Regions from separate parts of the Geobacillus sp. GHH01 genome, predicted to be linked through region 2. Evidence: predicted binding sites of a transcription regulator. Region 2 holds the regulator's gene; the other holds the start of a gene.
What was found. The regulator NrdR, encoded in region 2, represses ribonucleotide reductase genes. The targets are predictions, from matches to a motif close to AACACNATATATNGTGTT.
Positions count from the first base shown of each region.

Region 1 (8,568 bases), 300 kb from region 2:
TTCCGCGGCGAGCTGAAGGTGAAACCGGCCAAATCCGAGCCGGAGCTGTGGAAAGAGCTTGCGGCCTTAGCGGAAAAAAACGCCAGCGTAAAACAATACGTTTCCTTTTTAGGAGCCGGGGTGTACGACCATTATATTCCGGCTGTCGTCGACCATGTCCTGTCGCGCTCTGAATTTTATACGGCCTATACGCCGTATCAACCGGAAATTTCCCAAGGCGAGCTGCAGGCGATTTTTGAGTTTCAAACGATGGTGTGCGAGTTGACCGGCATGGATGTCGCCAACTCGTCGATGTACGACGGCGGCACGGCGCTTGCCGAAGCGGTGCTTCTTAGCGCCGCGCATACGAAGCGGAAGAAAGTGCTCATCTCGACCGCCGTTCATCCGCAATATCGGGAAGTCGTGCGCACGTACGCCAAAGGACAGAAGCTCGAAGTGAAAGAAATTCCGTATGACGGCGGCATCACCGATCTTAAGGCGCTTGAAGCGGAAATGGGGGATGATGTGGCGTGCGTTGTCGTCCAATACCCGAACTTTTTTGGTCAAATCGAGCCGCTGAAAGCGATCGCGCCGCTTGCGCATGAAAAGAAAAGTTTGTTTGTCGTCGCCAGCAACCCATTGGCGCTTGGTGTGTTGACTCCACCCGGAGCGTTTGGCGCCGACATTGTGGTCGGCGACATGCAGCCATTTGGCATCCCGACGCAATTTGGCGGCCCGCATTGCGGCTATTTCGCTGTCAAAGCGCCGCTCATGCGCAAAATTCCAGGCCGTCTTGTCGGGCAGACGACCGATGAGGACGGGCGCCGCGGGTTTGTCTTGACGCTTCAAGCGCGCGAACAGCACATCCGCCGCGATAAGGCGACATCCAACATTTGCTCCAATCAAGCGTTAAACGCCTTGGCCGCTTCCGTTGCGCTGTCGGCGCTTGGCAAGCGGGGCGTGAAAGAAATGGCGGCGATGAATATTCAAAAAGCGCATTATGCGAAGGTGGAACTTGAAAAGCGCGGACTGTCGTCGCCGTTTGCCGGTCCGTTTTTCAACGAGTTTGTCATCCGGCTTGGACGGCCGGTTTCTGATGTGAACGATCGCCTGCTCGAAAAAGGAATCATCGGCGGCTATGACCTTGGGGCTGACTATCCGGAGCTTGCCGGTCATATGCTTGTTGCTGTCACCGAACTGCGGACAAAAGAAGAAATCGATCGGTTTGTCAATGAATTGGGGGATGGCCATGCGTAACGATCAACCGCTTATTTTCGAACGAAGCAAGCCGGGGCGCATCGCCTACAGCCTGCCAGCGCTTGACGTGCCGGCTGTCGATGTCAGCGAGCTCGTGCCGGCCGATTATCTTCGCACTGAAGAGCCGGAGCTCCCGGAAGTGTCGGAGCTTGACTTAATGCGCCATTATACGGCGCTCTCGAAACGAAACCACGGCGTCGATTCCGGGTTTTACCCGCTCGGGTCGTGCACGATGAAATACAATCCGAAAATCAATGAAAACGTCGCCCGCCTCGCCGGGTTTGCCCACATTCATCCGCTTCAGCCAGAGAAAACGGTGCAAGGGGCGCTTGAGTTGATGTACGACTTGCAAGAGCATTTAAAAGAAATCACAGGCATGGATGCGGTCACCTTGCAACCGGCGGCCGGCGCCCACGGCGAATGGACCGGGCTGATGATGATCCGTGCTTACCATGAAGCAAACGGCGACTTCAACCGGACGAAAGTGATCGTCCCGGATTCAGCGCACGGGACGAACCCAGCGTCGGCAACGGTCGCCGGTTTTGAGACGGTGACGGTCAAATCGACCGCCGATGGACTTGTTGATTTAGAGGACTTAAAGCGCGTCGTCGGTCCGGATACAGCGGCGCTTATGCTCACGAATCCGAATACGCTCGGGCTGTTTGAAGAGCAGATCGTCGAAGTGGCTGAAATCGTCCACGCAGCCGGCGGCAAGCTGTATTATGACGGGGCGAATTTAAACGCCATTCTTGGCAAGGCGCGCCCGGGGGACATGGGCTTTGACGTCGTTCATTTGAACTTGCATAAAACGTTCACCGGCCCGCACGGCGGCGGAGGCCCAGGCTCAGGCCCGGTCGGGGTGAAAGCCGACCTCGTTCCGTTTTTGCCGAAGCCGGTCATCGAAAAAGGAGAAAACGGCTATTATCTCGATGACGACCGCCCGCAGTCGATCGGCCGCGTCAAGCCGTTTTACGGCAATTTCGGCATCAACGTCCGGGCGTACACGTACATCCGCTCGATGGGGCCGGACGGCTTAAAAGCGGTGAGCGAGTACGCCGTGTTAAACGCCAACTATATGATGCGGAGGCTTGCCGACTATTACGATTTGCCGTACGACCGCCATTGCAAGCACGAGTTCGTCCTGTCGGGACGCCGGCAAAAGAAACTCGGCGTCAGAACGCTCGACATTGCCAAACGGCTGCTTGATTTCGGCTTCCATCCGCCGACGATTTACTTCCCGCTCATCGTCGAAGAATGCATGATGATTGAGCCGACGGAGACGGAGTCGAAAGAGACGCTTGACGCGTTTATTGACGCCATGATCCAAATCGCCAAAGAGGCGGAGGAAAATCCGGAAATCGTTCAAGAAGCGCCGCATACGACCGTTGTGAAGCGACTTGATGAAACGACCGCAGCGCGCAAGCCGATTTTGCGCTATCAAAAACCAAAACATAGCGACAACTGATGTTTGAGCATTGATGAGCGCTCGCTCCCTAACGGAGCGGGCCGTTTCTTTGTACGACGGATGAGTCATTGACAGAAATGTTGAATTAGTTTATTATATAAACTAAGATCAAGAAAGAAAAAGCATGTGTCCATATGGAGAAGTTAGCCTTAACAGTCGGTGCACGGGCGCCCGACGGCTTGGGCGAAAAAGCTGATGGTCAAGAGTCGAACACGGCAGGAATCGACGGATGCAGCAACCGCCATAATAGCGAGGCGCCCCTGCCCTTTCGCAAGACACATTCGATCAATCAAATGAAAAGGATGACAGAGACGTGCGGACAGGAAACATTTCTCTTGTAAAAAAAATGAATAAACAGCTCGTCTTAAAATTGATTCGCGACCAGCATCCGATTTCGCGCGCCGATATCGCCAAGACAACCGGATTGAACAAGGCCACTGTCTCCGCGCTTGTTGACGAACTGATCGCCGAGCATTTCGTCCATGAAAGCGGAATCGGCGAGTCAACCGGCGGGCGCCGGCCGCTCATGCTTCGCTTCAACGCCGACGCCGGCTCGCTTATCGGCGTTGAGCTGGGGGTGAACTATTTGTATGCCGTGTTGACCAATTTAAACGCGGACATTCTTTGGGAGCAACGGCGTTCGTTCCGCCCGTCTGAAGGGCAGGAGGCGATCATCGGCGAAATGATGGAGCTCATCGAGGCGGCCATCCGCCGGGCGCCGGCGACGCCGTACGGCGTGATGGGAATCGGCATCGGCGTGCCGGGCGTCGTCCATACCGAAAGCGGGACCGTTGTGTTTGCTCCGAACTTGCGCTGGGACGATGTCGCCTTGGCGGCTGTTTTGCGGCAACGGTGGCCTGAGCGTCCTGTCATTGTCGAGAATGAGGCGAAACTGGCGGCGCTTGGAGAAAAGTGGTTCGGCGCCGGCAACGAGTTCGCCCACTTTGTTTACATCAGCGCCGGAATCGGCATTGGCGCCGGCGTCGTTCTTCACCATCAGCTCTATCGGGGTGTCAGCGGCCTAGCTGGTGAAATCGGCCATCATACGATCGATGTCAACGGCATTCGCTGCAGCTGCGGCAACATCGGCTGCTGGGAAATGTATGCGTCGGAAAAATACATTGAACGCCGTTTGGCTGAAGAAGGGCGTTCCGAATGGCTCGATGAACGCTTTTCCATCGCTGCGATGGCGTTGGCAGCAGAAAGCGATGAACAGTTGGCGCGCATTTTGGAGGAAACGGGGCGCTATCTCGGCGTTGGATTGTTGCAGGTGATTTATGCGTACAATCCAGAAGCAGTCATCATCGGCGGTCCGATTGCCCAAGCGGGCGAGTATGTGATCGGTCCGGCGCGCCAAGAAGTGAGAAAGCGAATTCTCGTCAAAAAAGAAAGCGAGCCGTCCATCATCTCCTCCAAGCTGAAAGAGAAAAGCTGCGCCATCGGCGCGGCTGCTTCGGTGCTTGAGGCGGTCGTCCTGCCGCCGGAATTTGCGGCGGTCTAGCGCATGCGAAAAGAGGCGCCTGCCTGTTTGGGCAGAGCGCCTTTTTGGTTAACGGGCTACGCTTTTTTCTTCACTTTCCCGGTCCATGTTTTAAATCCGCCTTTTAAATGGTACAAGTCGCGGTATCCTTTTCGGTAGAGCATTTGCGCGGCCCGCCCGCTGCGCAGTCCGTTTTGGCAGTACAAATAGATCGGCTGGTCTTTGCGCAATTCTTTCATGCGCATGCGAAGCTGCGTGAGCGGGATGTTGCGAGCCCCTAAAATATGTCCAGCCGCAAACTCATCCGGTTCGCGGACGTCGACGAGTTGCGCTTTTCGATAACCGGCGCGGAACTCTTCCTCTGTCAATGCTTTGACAATTCTCTTCTGCCAGAAGTACGTAATGACGGAATACACGATGATTGCGCCGAGAATAATGAGCAATGCTTCCACCCGTCATGCCTCCTTTCGCTTCGTCTGCTATTTCCTATTATATAAAGTCGCCGCCGGGAAGCAAAGAGGTTTTCGTGATGCCATTTTTCTTTCCTTCACCGGCGTTGTTTGCTAAACTAATAAAGGCGGCCAAAAGCGTCCCGCCCCTTGGCGGTGGTCGACAAGCCGCCGCAGCGTTTAGAGTATGGAACAATAGAGAAGGTGGAACGATGGCAAAAGAAGTATGGCGCTTTATCGATTCCGGCTATTGCCCGCCGGCGTTCAATATGGCGCTCGATGAGGCGCTTCTCGATTGGCACAGCGAAGGCAAAATTCCGCCGACGATCCGCTTTTATGGCTGGAATCCGCCGACGTTGTCGATTGGTTATTTTCAAAAAGTGGAGAAAGAAATTGATTTAGAGGCGGTCAAACGGCACGGCCTCGGCTTTGTCCGTCGGCCGACCGGCGGGCGCGGCGTCCTGCACGATAAAGAATTGACATACAGCGTGATCGTCTCCGAGTCGCACCCGGCGATGCCGAAGACGGTGACGGAAGCATACCGCGTCATTTCCCAAGGCATTTTAGAGGGATTTCGTTATCTTGGATTGGATGCGTATTTTGCCGTGCCGAGGACAGAAGAAGAGAAAGCCGATTTGCGCAGCCCGCGTTCGGCTGTTTGTTTTGACGCGCCGTCATGGTACGAACTTGTCGTTGAGGGGCGGAAAATCGCCGGCAGCGCGCAAACGCGGCAAAAAGGCGTCATTTTGCAGCATGGTTCGATTTTGCTCGATTTGGACGAAGACTTGCTGTTCAGCTTGTTTAAATATCCAAACGAGCGGGTGAAAGAGCGTCTGCAGCGCGATTTTAAAAAGAAGGCGGTCGCGATCAATGAGTTGACGAGCCGCACGGTGACGATCGAGGAAGCGAAAGAGGCGTTTTACAAAGGATTTGAAAAAGGATTGAACATCGTATTGGAACCGTACACGCTCACCGCCGAAGAGCGGGCGTACGTCGAAGAGCTGGCGCGGACGAAATACGAAAGCGACGAATGGAACTTCAAGCGCTGAGCAGCGACGCGGTAAATCGTTCGTTTTCCGGCAAAAACAGCGGCACTCCCCCGTTTTTCTCCGCTTTTCGCCTTGTTTTGTTTTTTTTTGCTTGACAAAATGAAATCATTTGTTCTCTTTAACAATATATAGTATGATTTTCATAAAAAATCATACTATATATTGTTTTTTTCTGTTTGATATGGTAAGGTAGAGAAGACAGGACAACTTTGCCAAAAACATGAGAGATTATATAAAAGAGGAGAGATAGGAGAATGACGGTGGCGTCATCCGAAAAAATGAAGATCAATATTGACAAGCTGAACGAGGATATCCGCCTATTTCCGCAAGTGCATCCGATTACGCCGGATATGCACATCACCCATAAAGGCGTATCCCGTTTGGTCATGCTTGACCGGTATTCATTCAAAGATACGGAGAAGCTGACGCTCACACCGGGCGACTTCGTCGTGTTGACGATCAAGGAGGATCCGAAATTCCCGGCACGAGGGCTCGGGTTTATCGTCGACATCGATTGGGAGGCGAAAAAGGCGCGCGTGTTGATTGAAGACGAATACCGGCACGTGCTCGAAGGGGAAGAGGCGGAGACCGGCATTGTGGTTCGGTCGCTCGACATTATTGATAAGCCGCTCGAGATTTTCTATGAGCAAATCGCCAAGCGCAATGCGACCGGGCTGGCGGCGGTGGAAAAGACGGAAGAAAAGCGGAAAGAGTGGTTCGAAAAGTTTTATCAAGAGCTCGCAAGCTTGAATTTTGTTCCGGCCGGCCGCGTGTTGTACGGGGCGGGTTCGGGCAAGGAAGTGACGTATTTCAACTGCTATGTGATGCCGTTTGTGAAAGACTCGCGCGAAGGAATTTCCGAACATCGGAAGCAGGTGATGGAAATCATGAGCCGCGGCGGCGGCGTTGGGACGAACGGCTCGACATTGCGGCCGCGCCATACGCTTGCGCGCGGGGTGAACGGCAAATCGTCCGGGTCGGTCTCGTGGCTTGACGATATTGCGAAGCTGACCCACCTTGTCGAGCAAGGTGGCTCCCGCCGCGGCGCCCAAATGATTATGCTTGCCGACTGGCACCCGGACATTATCGAATTCATCGTCTCGAAAATGCAAAACCCGCGCATTTTGCGCTACCTGCTCGAAAATATGGAAGACGAAGGCATCAAAAAAGCAGCGCGCGACAAACTGAAATTTACGCCGCTCACCGAGCGGGAGCGGGCGATGTACGAAGCGATCGTCCGATACAAGAACGCGCCTGACTACGGCGGTTTCACCGAAGACATCATCAAAGACGCCGAAGAAAAACTGCGCACCGGCGGTACATATACGGTGCACAACCCAGACTTTTTGACCGGTGCGAACATTTCCGTCTGCTTGACGAAAGAGTTCATGGAAGCGGTCGAAAAGGACGAAGAATACGCGCTCCGCTTCCCGGACGTGGAAACCTATTCCGAAGAGGAAATGCGCATTTACAACGAAAAATGGCATGAAGTCGGCGATGTACGCGAATGGGAGAAAATGGGCTATCGCGTCCGCGTCTACCGGAAAATCCGTGCCCGCGAACTGTGGAAGCTGATCAACATTTGCGCGACGTATTCGGCCGAGCCGGGCATTTTCTTCATCGACAACGCCAACGAAATGACGAACGCCCGCGCGTACGGGCAAAAAGTCGTTGCGACCAACCCGTGCGGGGAACAACCGTTGGCACCGTATTCGGTGTGCAATCTGGCCGCCATTAACTTGGCGAACATGGTCGACAAAGAACGGAAGGTCGTGGACTACGAAAAACTGAAACGCACGGTCGAAATCGGGGTGCGGATGCAAGACAACGTCATTGACGCCACGCCGTACTTCCTTGAGGAAAACAAAAAACAAGCGCTCGGCGAGCGCCGCATCGGCCTTGGCGTCATGGGGCTTGCAGACTTGCTCATTTACTGCGAAAAAGCGTACGGCTCTGAGGAAGGAAACCAGCTTGTCGATGAGCTGTTCCGCACGATCGCCACGACCGCATACCGGGCATCGATCGAGCTGGCGAAAGAAAAAGGCAGCTTCCCGTTTCTTGTCGGCGAAACGGAGGAAGAGACGCGCAAGCTGCGTGAAGCGTTCATCAACACCGGCTACATGAAACGGATGCCGGAAGATATTCGTCAAGATATTTTGAAATACGGCATCCGCAACTCGCACTTGCTGACGGTGGCGCCGACGGGATCGACGGGAACGATGGTCGGCGTCTCAACCGGGCTTGAGCCGTACTTCTCGTTCTCGTACTACCGGAGCGGGCGCTTGGGCAAATTTATCGAAGTGAAAGCGGACATCGTCCAAGAATATTTGGACAAACACCCGGAAGCCGACCCGAACCACTTGCCGCCTTGGTTTGTGACGGCGATGGACTTGCCGCCGGAAGCGCACGCCGATGTGCAGTGCATCATTCAACGTTGGGTCGACTCGAGCTTGTCGAAAACGGTCAACGCGCCGAAGGGCTACACCGTCGAGCAAGTGCAAAAAGTGTACGAGCGTTTATGGCGTTGCGGTGCGAAAGGCGGAACCGTCTATGTCGACGGCAGCCGCGATGCGCAAGTGTTGACGTTAAAGGCTGAGGAGAATCGGATTGAAGAGCAACTTGAACTGCTTCCAGAGGAGCTCGAGGAAAAAGAGACGAAACGCCCCGTCGTGCTCGTTGATACGATTCAAGATGTGCGCGCCACCGATGTGACAATCGGTTCCGAAATCGGCAATATTTGCCCGATTTGCCGCGAAGGGACGATCGAAGAGATCGGCGGCTGCAACACGTGCACAAGCTGCGGCGCGCAGCTGAAGTGCGGCCTGTAATGGCGATACGAATGGGTTTGAATGGATGAAACGCTGGTTTCCGTAGAGGAACCGGCGTTTT
Region 1 covers NC_020210.1:2,494,739-2,503,306, reverse strand. Annotated here, with positions in the region: gene gcvPA (aminomethyl-transferring glycine dehydrogenase subunit GcvPA) at 1-1,236, shown strand, start outside; gene gcvPB (aminomethyl-transferring glycine dehydrogenase subunit GcvPB) at 1,229-2,701, shown strand; gene GHH_RS12305 (ROK family protein) at 3,015-4,202, shown strand; gene GHH_RS12300 (rhodanese-like domain-containing protein) at 4,259-4,633, opposite strand; gene GHH_RS12295 (biotin/lipoate A/B protein ligase family protein) at 4,843-5,679, shown strand; gene GHH_RS12290 (vitamin B12-dependent ribonucleotide reductase) at 5,934-8,507, shown strand.
Region 1: GHH_RS12290 (vitamin B12-dependent ribonucleotide reductase) is a predicted target of NrdR. The motif match lies at 5,831-5,848, and genes of this name have one in related genera.

Region 2 (8,568 bases):
TTTTCAGCGTGAGCGTAAGCACGGGATGAATCGGCGCCTCCCATCATGGTGGGAGAGCGTTCAAGGCAAGCCGCAGGCATGGTACAATAGGACAAGGAAGCATCCGAGGAGGGATGAGATTGAAAAAAAAGCTTGTTTTAATCGACGGCAGCAGCGTGGCGTACCGCGCCTTTTTCGCCTTGCCGCTTTTGCATAACGACAAAGGCATCCATACGAACGCCGTCTACGGGTTTACGATGATGTTGAATAAAATTTTGGCGGAAGAAGAGCCAACTCATATGCTTGTCGCGTTTGACGCCGGGAAAACGACGTTCCGGCATGAAGCGTTTCAAGAGTATAAAGGTGGGCGCCAGCAGACGCCACCGGAGCTGTCGGAGCAGTTTCCGCTGTTGCGCGAGCTGCTGAGGGCGTATCGCATCCCCGCCTATGAACTCGAGAACTACGAAGCGGACGATATTATCGGAACGCTTGCCGCCCGCGCTGAGCAGGAAGGGTTTGAGGTGAAAGTCATTTCCGGCGACCGCGATCTGACCCAGCTCGCCTCCCCCCATGTGACGGTGGACATTACGAAAAAAGGGATTACCGATATCGAACCGTACACGCCGGAGACGGTCCGCGAAAAATACGGCTTAACTCCGGAACAAATCGTTGATTTGAAAGGATTGATGGGCGACAAATCGGACAACATCCCCGGAGTGCCGGGCATCGGGGAAAAGACGGCGGTCAAGCTGCTCAGGCAATTCGGCACGGTCGAAAATGTGCTTGCCTCCATTGACGAGATCAAAGGCGAAAAGTTGAAAGAAACGCTGCGCCAACACCGGGAGATGGCGCTGTTAAGCAAAAAGCTCGCCGCCATTCGCCGCGACGCCCCGGTCGAGCTCTCGCTTGATGACATCGCCTATCAAGGGGAAGACCGGGAGAAAGTGGTCGCTTTATTTAAAGAGCTTGGGTTTCAATCGTTTTTAGAGAAAATGGAATCGCCGTCATCAGAAGAGGAAAAACCGCTTGCCAAGATGGCATTTACGCTTGCTGACCGCGTGACGGAGGAGATGCTTGCCGACAAGGCGGCGCTTGTCGTTGAAGTGGTCGAGGAAAATTATCATGATGCGCCGATCGTCGGCATCGCTGTGGTCAACGAACATGGACGGTTTTTCCTGCGCCCGGAGACGGCGCTTGCCGATCCGCAGTTTGTCGCCTGGCTTGGTGATGAAACGAAGAAAAAAAGCATGTTTGACTCAAAGCGCGCGGCAGTCGCCTTGAAATGGAAAGGAATTGAGCTATGCGGCGTTTCCTTTGATTTATTGCTGGCCGCCTATTTGCTTGATCCGGCGCAAGGTGTTGATGATGTAGCTGCCGCAGCCAAAATGAAGCAATACGAAGCGGTGCGCCCGGATGAAGCGGTGTATGGCAAAGGGGCGAAGCGGGCCGTGCCGGATGAGCCAGTGCTCGCCGAGCATCTCGTCCGCAAGGCGGCGGCGATTTGGGCGCTCGAACGGCCGTTTTTGGATGAGCTGCGCCGCAACGAACAAGATCGGTTGCTCGTCGAGCTCGAGCAGCCGTTGTCTTCGATTTTGGCGGAAATGGAATTTGCCGGAGTGAAAGTGGATACGAAGCGGCTCGAACAGATGGGCGAAGAGCTCGCCGAGCAGCTAGGCACGGTCGAGCAGCGCATTTATGAGCTCGCCGGCCAAGAATTCAACATCAATTCACCGAAACAGCTCGGCGTCATTTTATTTGAAAAACTGCAGCTGCCCGTCTTGAAAAAAACGAAAACCGGCTACTCCACTTCGGCGGATGTGCTTGAAAAACTTGCGCCTTATCACGAGATCGTGGAAAACATTTTGCATTACCGCCAGCTTGGCAAGTTGCAGTCGACGTATATTGAAGGATTGCTGAAAGTCGTGCGACCCGATACAAAGAAGGTGCATACGATTTTCAATCAGGCGTTGACGCAAACCGGACGGCTCAGCTCGACGGAGCCGAACTTGCAAAACATTCCGATTCGGCTTGAGGAAGGACGGAAAATCCGCCAAGCGTTCGTGCCGTCGGAGTCTGATTGGCTCATTTTCGCCGCCGACTACTCACAAATTGAGTTGCGCGTCCTCGCCCATATTGCGGAAGATGACAATTTAATGGAAGCGTTCCGCCGCGATTTGGATATCCATACGAAAACAGCGATGGACATTTTCCAAGTGAGCGAGGACGAAGTGACGCCCAACATGCGCCGTCAGGCGAAGGCGGTCAACTTTGGGATCGTTTACGGGATCAGTGATTACGGCTTGGCGCAAAACTTAAATATTTCGCGCAAAGAGGCGGCTGAATTCATCGAGCGCTACTTCGAAAGCTTCCCTGGCGTGAAGCGGTATATGGAAAACATTGTGCAAGAAGCAAAACAGAAAGGGTATGTGACGACGCTGCTGCATCGGCGCCGCTATTTGCCGGATATCACGAGCCGCAACTTCAACGTCCGCAGCTTTGCTGAACGGATGGCGATGAACACGCCGATTCAAGGGAGCGCCGCTGACATTATTAAAAAGGCGATGATCGATCTGAACGCCAGACTGAAGGAAGAGCGGCTGCAAGCGCGCCTTTTGCTGCAGGTGCATGACGAGCTCATTTTGGAGGCGCCGAAAGAAGAGATGGAGCGGCTGTGCCGGCTCGTTCCGGAAGTGATGGAGCAAGCGGTCACACTTCGCGTGCCGCTCAAAGTCGATTACCATTATGGCTCGACGTGGTATGATGCGAAATAAAGAGAAGTCTTGGTGTGGAGCGCCGGCATCCCTAAGAAGGCCTGTGATGGAATGAAAAAGCAGTTTCACAACGACTCTTCTCCAGTTGGGAAGCCTTGAACATCGAGCCGTCCTTCTCAACCAACATGACCGATTTTGTGAAAATCAGCGTTTCTCACCGGCCTTTTAGGCAGAATCTTTCGGTGCGACGATTCTCGGCTGCAACTCGATGAATTGGAGCGAAACAGCTGCCGCCCCATGGAGAATCTTTCTCTCGGCGGATGAACCGGCGTCAATGCGAAAGCGTCGGCGGGAACGATGCAGGAAAACGGAGGAAAGGGGGGATCGCCATGCCGGAATTGCCGGAGGTGGAAACGATCCGTCGTACGCTTTTGCCGCTTATTGTCGGAAAAACGATTGAGGATGTGCGCATCTTTTGGCCGAACATCATCCGCCATCCGCGAGACCCCGAGGAGTTTGCGGCAAGAATGATCGGACAGACGGTGCGTGGTTTGGAACGGAGAGGGAAGTTTTTGAAATTCCTGCTCGACCGCGATGCACTCATTTCCCATTTGCGCATGGAAGGGCGCTACGCCGTTGCTTCTGCCCTCGAGCCGCTCGAACCGCATACGCACGTCGTGTTTTGCTTCACGGACGGCAGCGAACTCCGTTACCGCGACGTGCGCAAGTTCGGAACGATGCACGTTTATGCCAAAGAAGAAGCTGACCGTCGGCCGCCGCTTGCTGAGCTTGGGCCGGAGCCGCTTTCCCCGGCGTTTTCCCCAGCTGTATTGGCGGAGCGGGCGGTGAAAACGAAACGGTCGGTCAAAGCGTTGCTCCTTGATCAGACGGTCGTGGCTGGGTTTGGCAATATTTATGTCGACGAATCGCTGTTTCGCGCCGGCATTCTTCCCGGCCGGCCGGCCGCCTCTCTCTCCAGCAAAGAGATCGAGCGCCTGCATGAGGAAATGGTGGCGACGATCGGCGAGGCGGTCATGAAAGGGGGAAGCACGGTGCGCACGTATGTGAACACGCAAGGCGAGGCCGGCACGTTTCAACATCATTTGTACGTGTATGGCCGCCAAGGCAATCCGTGCAAACGATGCGGCACGCCGATTGAAAAAACGGTCGTCGCCGGCCGCGGCACGCATTATTGCCCGCGCTGCCAGCGCTAGGCGGCGTGTAAAAAGGAGAGAGGTTCCATGACGTTGACGATCGGATTGACCGGCGGGATCGCCAGCGGCAAAAGCACGGTGAGCGCGATGATGCGCGAGCTCGGCCTTCCGGTCATTGATGCTGACGAAGCGGCGCGCGCCGTCGTCCGACCGGGGGAAGACGCCTACCGTCAGATTGTCGCCGCCTTCGGTCCGGGCATTTTGCAGACAAATGGAGAGATCGATCGGGCGAAACTCGGGGCGATCGTGTTCAACGACGAAGAAGAACGGAAAAAGCTAAACGCCATCGTTCACCCGGCGGTGCGTCAGAAAATGCTCGCGGAGAAAGAAGCGCTCGTCCGTTCCGGGGCGAAAACGGTCGTATTGGACATTCCGCTTTTATTTGAAAGCGGATTGACATCCTGGGTCGATAAAGTACTTGTCGTGTATGTTGACGATGACATCCAGCTTCGCCGGCTGATGGAGCGGAACGGGTTCACTGAGGAAGAAGCGCGCGCCCGCATTCGCGCTCAATGGCCGCTGGCGGAAAAAATGAAGCGGGCCGACGCGGTCATCAACAATAACGGAACGAGGGAAGAGACACGCCGTCAGCTGTTGGCTATTTTGAAACAATGGGACGCCTTGGAAAAATAGGCGTCTTTTTTGTTCGCTTTCAGTCATTTTGTTCTCCACATTTCCTAAAAATATGATATACTATTTATACGAATATAAGAAAATAGTATAACATATATGAGAGGAGAACAAAGTGAATGAAGGCGAAAGTGGCGATTAACGGTTTCGGACGAATCGGACGGATGGTGTTCCGGCGCGCCATCAATTCCTCTGACCTCGACATTGTGGCGGTGAACGCCAGCTATCCGCCGGAAACGTTAGCCCATTTAGTGAAATATGACTCAAACCACGGTAAATTTGACGGTGAGGTCATCGCCTTGGAAGACGGCCTGCTCGTCAACGGCAAAAAAGTGAGGCTGTTAAACTCGCGCGACCCGAAACAGCTGCCGTGGAAAGAGCTTGATATCGATATTGTGATTGAAGCGACCGGAAAATTCAACGACCGCGAAAAGGCGAGCCTTCACCTTGAGGCAGGGGCGAAGCGCGTCATTTTAACCGCCCCGGGCAAAAATGAAGATGTGACGATCGTTGTTGGCGTCAACGAGCATATGCTTGACATCGACCGCCATTTCATCATTTCGAACGCCTCGTGTACGACAAACTGTTTGGCTCCGGTCGTCAAAGTGCTCGATGAAGCGTTTGGGATTGAAAACGGCCTGATGACGACGGTTCACGCGTATACGAACGACCAAAAAAACATCGATAACCCGCATAAAGATTTGCGCCGCGCCCGCTCATGCGCGCAGTCGATCATCCCGACGACAACGGGAGCGGCGAAAGCGCTTGGCCTAGTGCTGCCGCATTTAAAAGGGAAGCTTCATGGCATGGCGCTCCGCGTCCCGACGCCGAACGTCTCGCTCGTCGACTTGGTCGTCGACTTGAAGCGCGATGTGACGGTTGATGAGGTGAACGAGGCGCTGATCCGCGCTGCCGACGGCCCATTGAAAGGCATCTTGGATTTCACGATGGAGCCGCTTGTCTCGATCGATTTCAATACGAATCCGCATTCTGCGATTATCGACGGCCTGTCGACGATGGTGATGGAAGGGCGAAAAGTGAAAGTGCTCGCTTGGTATGACAATGAATGGGGCTATTCGTGCCGCGTCGTTGATTTAGCCCATCTTGTCGCGGCCAAAATGAATGAGCGTCTCAGCGTCAATGCGTAACAGCGGTTCGATGTGAAGCGCGCCGCCTGCGCTATGGCTTTTGCGATCCGCACAAACGGATCGGGCCACGGTGCGGGCGTGGGCGCTTTTTCTCTTTTTTATGCAAAAAAATTAAAAAAGCCTGTTGCAAAAACCCCCTAAACAAAGTATACTATGTCTCGTGAACTTCTTAACGGCAAGGGTAATGTGACTACTTAAAGGGTTAGGACCTCTTAGGACTAACTTTCCCCCGTGGTAGTTATACATGCCATTTTGCAACTCACCTTCTGTTTTTTTATTTGTTTGAGAAAATTGGTTAAAGGGGGATTCTTTTCATGGACACGATGGGTCGTCACGTTATCTCGGAACTTTGGGGATGCGACTTTGACAAACTGAATGATATTGATTTTATTGAAAAAACGTTCGTTGACGCCGCGTTAAAGTCGGGAGCGGAGATTCGCGAAGTGGCGTTCCATAAATTCGCTCCGCAAGGCGTAAGCGGGGTCGTCATTATTTCGGAATCGCATTTGACGATTCACACGTTTCCCGAACACGGCTATGCGAGCATTGATGTGTATACATGCGGCCATTTAGACCCGACGATTGCCGCCGATTACATTGCCGAAATGCTGGGCGCGCAAACGCGGGAAACGATTGAACTTCCGCGCGGCATGCGCCCAATCGAAGTGAAAAAGGCGCAGGCGCTGTAATTGGATCATGATAAACCGAAAGGAGCGTAAGCGAAACGCTCCTTTTTTTGCGCCCTCGGCGGTACAACAGCGGCGAAAATCATGGTATGATGGAAGAAAAAGAATGACTAGGGAGACGTGGCAATGAGCATGTGGAAAACACTCAAATACGCCTTCACAAACCATTGTGAAACGCGGGAAAATCATGAAGATGAAGAGCTAAGAAGCCATTATTACAAAGCGACGAACCGCGCTGTGATCGATGCGGTCAAGGAGCTGCTCTCGTCGCTGCCTGGCGCCGAGCTCGTTTCTGTTTCCGAAGAGCGCGGCGAAATTTGTGCACAAACAAGGCGCGGCAAAAAGTTGTTTATCGTCGCTACCGTCATTTCCGTGCGGCCGTTTGAAACGGCGGTCGACTTTTCCGCGACGACGGAGACGAAGCTATTGCCGTTTGATTTTGGGCATAGCCGGGCGGTCATTCTCGATTTGTATCGGAAGCTCGACGCCCGCCTGCCCTATATCGGTTCCGGACTGAACAGCTAACTATATCTTGTCTGCTTTCGTCCATTCCGGTATGATAGAAAATAAGAAGATCAACGGAGTGGATGTTATGCGATGTCCTTCATGCCATCATCAAGGCACGCGCGTGCTTGACTCGCGCCCGGTTGAAGAGGGTCGTTCGATCCGCCGCCGGCGGGAGTGCGAACAGTGCCATTATCGGTTTACGACGTTTGAGCGGATCGAGGAGCCGCCGCTGATTGTTGTGAAAAAAGAGGGGACGCGCGAAGAATTTAGCCGGGAGAAAATTTTGCGCGGCTTGATCAAAGCGTGCGAGAAGCGGCCGGTGGCGCTCGAGGAGCTTGAAAAAGTGACGCAGGAAATTGAGCGCGAACTGCGCAATCAAGGCGTCTCGGAAGTGAAAAGCGAAACGATCGGCGAAATGGTGATGGAGCGCCTGTCACACATCGATGAGGTCGCCTATGTCCGCTTCGCTTCCGTCTATCGGCAGTTTAAAGATATTAATGTGTTCATTGAAGAACTGAAAGAGCTGATCAAAAAAGGGCAACGGTAAAAAGGGCTTTGGCGTTAGGCGGCAAGCCCTTTTTTTCAACGTCTTTTCGGCAGGAAAGGGGAGAGCCGGTTTGAAACGAATACGGCGAAATGGAAGGTCGGAGCGATGCAACACCATTGGAAAGAGCTGATTGCTGTCGACCGTTATACCGTGCAAAGCCGTGGGGTGTTGCAAGAGGTGGACCGTAAAGTGCTGACGCTGCTTTACCAGCCGCTCATCGGCTGCCGGGCGTTGGCGCTTTATATGACGCTTTGGGGGGAGCTTGAGCTGCTTGACGGCCAGGAAGCGACCCATCATCGGCTTATGGCGCTCATGCAGTGCGGACTGCCGGACATTTACAGCGAACGGTTGAAACTCGAAGGAATCGGGCTGCTCGACACATACGTCCACGCTAAAGAGGCGGATGAACCGAAGCTGTTTCTTTATGAGCTGCGCCCGCCGTTGGCGCCAGACCAGTTTTTCCGCGACGAGATGTTGAGCGTTTTTTTGCACCGGCAAGTCGGCCGCCACTTGTTTATCCAGCTGAGCAACTTTTTTGCCCGTCCGTCCATTGATGAAACGAAATTCACCCAGGTGACGCGGTCGTTTTCCGACGTGTTTTCGGCCGTGCCCGCTGAACAAATCGTCGCCGGCCTCAGCGAAGAAGCCGGGCCCGAGCTGCTTGAAGGGAAGGATCACATCAGGCGGGATGAGGCGTCGTATGTGCTTGATGATGATGTATTCGACTTTGAGCTGTTTTTTGCCGGCCTGTCCAAGCAGCTTGTGCCGCGCCGAGCGGTGACAGCGAAAGTGAAGGAAGCGATTAAAAAGCTGGCGTTTTTATACGGCATTCCGCCGCTTGAGATGCAAAAACTGGTCCTTGGCGTCATCGATCCGGCCTATCATATCGATATTGACGCGTTGCGCCGGGCGGCGCGCGAATGGTATGAGCTCGAACATGGCGGTGTCGAGCCGCGCCTCGTCGAACGAGTGCAGCCGCTCGCCTACCGGACGATGGAAAACATCGAACCGCGCACAAAAGAGGAGCAACTAATGAAACAGCTGGAAACAATTTCCCCGCGCCAGCTGCTGAAAGAGATTTCAGGCGGCGCTGAGCCGTCGCTGGCTGATTTGCAGCTGATCGAAGATGTGATGTTTAAGCAACAG
Region 2 covers NC_020210.1:2,797,852-2,806,419, reverse strand. Annotated here, with positions in the region: gene polA (DNA polymerase I) at 114-2,750, shown strand; gene mutM (DNA-formamidopyrimidine glycosylase) at 3,080-3,904, shown strand; gene coaE (dephospho-CoA kinase) at 3,932-4,537, shown strand; gene GHH_RS13840 (glyceraldehyde-3-phosphate dehydrogenase) at 4,654-5,682, shown strand; gene speD (adenosylmethionine decarboxylase) at 5,997-6,371, shown strand; gene GHH_RS13830 (hypothetical protein) at 6,495-6,893, shown strand; gene nrdR (transcriptional regulator NrdR) at 6,961-7,422, shown strand; gene GHH_RS13820 (replication initiation and membrane attachment family protein) at 7,528-8,568, shown strand, end outside.